2 regions of the Streptomyces sp. NPDC051913 genome follow, and region 2 is predicted to be linked to the other one. Evidence: predicted binding sites of a transcription regulator. Region 2 holds the regulator's gene; the other holds the start of a gene.
What was found. The regulator HspR, encoded in region 2, represses chaperone genes until heat shock. The targets are predictions, from matches to a motif close to TTGAGNNNNNNNNNCTCAA.

Region 1: a site for HspR is predicted at 1,272-1,290, ahead of lon (endopeptidase La). Genes of this name have one in related genera too.

What each region holds. Positions count from the first base shown of each region.
Region 1 covers NZ_JBIUCI010000001.1:187,039-189,428, reverse strand. Annotated here, with positions in the region: partial or broken gene ACIHIX_RS00840 (GNAT family N-acetyltransferase) at 228-347, opposite strand; gene ACIHIX_RS00835 (GNAT family N-acetyltransferase) at 487-1,137, opposite strand; gene lon (endopeptidase La) at 1,313-2,390, shown strand, end outside.
Region 2 covers NZ_JBIUCI010000003.1:285,431-287,820, reverse strand. Annotated here, with positions in the region: gene dnaJ (molecular chaperone DnaJ) at 1-813, shown strand, start outside; gene ACIHIX_RS10295 (heat shock protein transcriptional repressor HspR) at 819-1,265, shown strand; gene ACIHIX_RS10290 (fibronectin type III domain-containing protein) at 1,328-2,390, opposite strand, start outside.

The sequences.
Region 1 (2,390 bases), on a different contig from region 2:
GCCCCCGTCAGCACCGCCCGCCGCCCGGGCCCCCGCCGCTCATCCGTTTGTCCAACTCCCCGCAAAACCCCGTATTAACGCTCAATCGAGCTGTGAACGAGCTTGCAGTCTGCGGGCACTTCCTGTGAACGGCGTTGCGGGGATGTCGCGGCGGGCTTGCGATGACGTGGCGATCAGGGCCGGTCAGCGGGGTCGGCGGCCTCCGGTGCAGGTGTCGGTGTGGCGTCCGTGTCGGCGGAGGCGTCGACGTGCAGACAGGTCACGCCCCGGACGACGGCGAGGGCGTCGCGGGTCGCGACGGGCGCACGGTGGACGCCGCGGCCCCGCCACGCGGCGAGCGTGGAGCCGTCCGCAGGCTCGCGATGTTCGCGACACTACGCGGCAGCGGCCTCGGAGCCGTCCTCCACCCCACCGCCTCACCCCGCGCGGCGAAGAAGTCCCGAAGTCCCGCTGCCACGCGATCGGCCGGTCTTCCCCGCCCCCGTTTCAGTTTCCGGTGTACTTCGCGCTCGTCAGCACCGCCGACACCGTCCAGCCCAGCGACTCGTACAGCGCCCGTCCCGCGGGCGTGCCCGCCAGTACGCATCGCTCCGCCCCCGCCTCCAGCGCCGCTCGCTGGAGGGTGCGCATGACGAGGGTGGCGAGACCGCGGCGCTGGTGGGCGGGGGAGGTGGCGATCTGGTCGGCGACCGCGGTGGCGCCGGTCGGGGCGAGCTGGCCGCGGGCCGCCCAGGAGCCGTCGGGGCCGGCGACCATGGTGCGGACGACTCCGCCGCGCGACCAGGTGTGCTGCCGGTAGCCCTCCGGGAGCGGGGGCACCTCGGCGGTCGCCGGGGTGAGGGGGAGCGTCATCAGATAGCCGGGCTCGGGGTCGATCCACCAGCGGTCGTCCAGCCAGCCGGAGACCACGGCCGGATGCCGGAACGCCTTGAGCCAGACCCCGGCCCCGGTCACGCCCTCGGCGACCTTCCGTACGGCCGCCCGCTCGACGCCCTCGCCGGTCCCGCCGAGGACATGGCGGGTGACGTGCCCGTCCATGCCCATGTCGATCGTGCAGCCCCAGGGCTCCAGCACCGGAGGGGCCGCCCCGCGCGAGACGACCCACCCGTCCACCCAGGCGCGCACGGTCTCGTCCACGACATCTCCTCGTAATGACTGAAAGGCTTGAGTGGCTATTACTAGGGAGACGATACGCGGCTCCCCACGCACCCCGACAGACGTGATCGCTCACAGCGAACGCGTCCGGGGGAACATTCGGAGGCTCACGTGCATTGAGTCGGCATAGCTCAACTTGAGTGCCGAAGGGGAGATCATGGCTTCGACGTCCACACTGCTCACTCTGCCTGTGCTGCCGCTCGACGACGAGGTCGTGCTGCCCGGAATGGTGGTCCCGCTCGATCTGAACGACGCCGATGTGCGCGCCGCGGTGGAGGCCGCCCAGGCCGCCGCCCGCTCCGAGCCCGGAAAGCCCAAGGTCCTGCTGGTGCCCCGGATCGACGGCACCTACGCGAGCACCGGTGTCCTCGGCACCGTCGAGCAGGTCGGCCGGCTCGCCGACGGCGACCCGGGCGCGCTCATCCGCGGTCGCGGCCGTGTGCAGATCGGCGCCGGCACCACCGGCCCGGGCGCGGCGCTGTGGGTCGAGGGCACGCGGATCGACGAGACGGTCCCCGAGCCGCAGCCCGGCCATGTCACCGAACTGGTCAAGGAGTACAAGGCCCTCGCCACCGCCTGGCTGCGCAAGCGCGGCGCCTGGCAGGTCGTGGACCGCGTGCAGGCCATCGACGACGTCTCCACGCTCGCCGACAACTCCGGCTACTCGCCCTTCCTGACCACCGAGCAGAAGGTCGAGCTGCTGGAGACCGCCGACCCGGTCGCCCGTCTCAAGCTCGCCACCCAGCAGCTGCGCGACCACCTCGCCGAGCAGGACGTCGCCGAGACCATCGCCAAGGACGTCCAGGAGGGCGTCGACAAGCAGCAGCGCGAGTTCCTGCTCCGCCGCCAGCTGGAAGCCGTACGCAAGGAACTGCGCGAGCTCAACGGCGACTCCAAGGACGCGGCCGAGGAGTCCGACGACTACCGCGCGCGCGTGGAGGCAGCCGACCTGCCCGAGAAGGTCCGCGAGGCCGCCCTCAAGGAGGTCGACAAGCTGGAGCGGTCCAGCGACCAGTCCCCGGAGGGCTCCTGGATCCGCACCTGGCTGGACAGCGTCCTCGAACTCCCGTGGAACGAGCGGACCGAGGACGCGTACGACATCCAGGGCGCCCAGTCCGTGCTCGACGCCGAGCACGCGGGCCTGGAGGACGTGAAGGAGCGGATCACCGAGTACCTGGCGGTGCGCAAGCGCCGCAGTGACCGTGGGCTCGGTGTGGTCGGCGGCCGGCGCGGCG
Region 2 (2,390 bases):
TTCGGCGGCCTGTTCAACCGCGGCGGCACCGGGGGCACCCGGGTGCAGCCGCGGCGCGGGCAGGACATCGACACCGAGGTCACGCTGAGCTTCACCGAAGCCATCGAGGGGGCCACGGTCCCGCTGCGGATGTCCTCGCAGTCCCCCTGCAAGGCCTGTTCGGGCACCGGCGACAAGAACGGCACACCGCGCGTGTGCCCGACCTGCGTCGGCACCGGCCAGGTGGCGCGGGGTTCGGGCGGCGGCTTCTCGCTCACCGACCCCTGCCCCGACTGCAAGGGCCGCGGGCTGATCGCCGAGCACCCCTGCATGGACTGCAAGGGCAGCGGCCGCGCCAAGTCCTCGCGCACCATGCAGGTCCGCATCCCCGCCGGGGTGACGGACAACCAGCGCATCCGCCTGCGCGGCAAGGGAGCGCCGGGAGAACGGGGCGGCCCCGCGGGCGACTTGTACGTCACCGTCCACGTGGACGCGCACCCGGTCTTCGGCCGCAAGGAGGACAACCTCACGGTCACCGTCCCGGTGACGTTCGCGGAGGCGGCCCTCGGCGGCGAGGTCCGGGTCCCCACCCTGGGCGGCCCGCCCGTCACGCTCAAACTGCCGCCCGGCACGCCCAACGGCCGCACCATGCGCGCCCGCGGCAAGGGCGCGGTCCGCAAGGACGGCACCCGCGGCGACCTCCTGGTCACCGTCGAGGTGAGTGTCCCCAAGGACGTGACGGGGAAGGCTCGGGAAGCGCTTGAGGCGTATCGCGAGGCGACCGCGGACGAGGATCCGCGGGCGGAGCTGTTCCAGGCCGCGAAGGGAGCATGACCAAGATGGACGGCCGTCGACGCAACCCGTACGAACTGACCGAGGAAACCCCGGTCTACGTCATCTCGGTGGCGGCCCAGCTCTCCGGCCTGCACCCGCAGACCCTTCGCCAGTACGACCGCCTCGGCCTGGTCTCCCCGGACCGCACCGCGGGCCGGGGCCGCCGCTACTCGGCCCGCGACATCGAACTGCTGCGCACCGTGCAGCAGTTGTCGCAGGACGAGGGCATCAACCTGGCCGGCATCAAGCGCATCATCGAGCTGGAGAACCAGGTCGCGGGCCTCCAGTCCCGCGTCGCGGAGATGGAGGCGGCCCTGGAGGGCGCCGCCGCCACGATGCGCCAGCGGGAGGCCGCGGTGCACGCGTCGTACCGACGCGACCTGGTGCCGTACCAGGAGGTGCAGCAGACCAGCGCGCTGGTGGTGTGGCGGCCGAAGAAGGCCAAGGACTAGACAGACGCACGGAAAGGGGCCCGGAGGTTCGTCCTCCGGGCCCCTTCCGCGTGCCGTGGTCCTCACCGTCCGCTGAAGAACTCCAGCGAGGCGGCCTCGGACCCGACCCGGCCGTAGTGGTCGACGGCGCGGACGGTCACCATGCAGGGCCCGTTGTACGGCGCGACCCACGAGATCGCCCCCGTGGCCGACACCTGCGGGCCGCTGTCGCCGCACGCCCCGGAGATGTCCCAGGAGTACCCCTTCAGCTGTCGGCCCTCGTCACCCGCGCCCGGCGCGGCGGTGACCTGGATCGCCGAACGGCCGGGCACACCGTTGGTGACCAGTGTCAGCTGCGGAGCCTTCGGCCCGACCGCCGTGGCCTTCGTGACGCGCTCGGCGGCGACTTCCTCGGAGGGCAGCGACTCCAGACCGTCGGCGCCCACGGTGGCGACGTAGTAGGAGGCCTTGCCCGCCGGCGCGGTCCGGTCCTCCCACCCGGTGCCGTTGGTGGCACCGATGGCCGTCCAGGCACCGGTCGGGCTGGTCCGGCGGTAGACGTGGTAGCCGCCGGCCTCGTCGGGCGATGCCGTCCACGTGACCATCGTGAGATCGTCGGCGGGCGGCTGCACCGCGAGCCCCGTCGGCGCGGCCGCCGTCGAGGCCACGGCCCGGCTCGCGGGCACTCCGTCCGACATGGGTGAGACATTGGCCGCGGTGTCGACGACCACCACGGAGAAGGCGTAGGGCACACCCGCGTCATCGGCCGGCACCCGGTAGGCCAACGACGTCCCGAACACGAAGTCCGGCCCGTCCGGGTCGGGGGCGCCGTCGCGGAAGGCGTACACCTCGTAGTGGTCGACGTCCTTCGCCGCGGAGGCCTGCCAGTTCAGGGAGACACCGGCCGTCGTACCGTCCGCCGTGAGACCGGTGATCCCCGTGGGGGCGGTGTGGTCGACGGTGGTGACACCCTGGTCGGCGGTACCCGTGGAGGCGTTGCCGGCCTTGTCGTGGGCGCGGATCTCGTAGTAGTACGTCTCGCCGGTGGGGGGCGGGGTGTCGGTGTACGAGGTGCCGGTCGTCGTCGCGAGCGGGGTGCTGCCGAAGGAGGTGCCTTTGAGGCGGCGGTAGACCTTGTATCCGGCG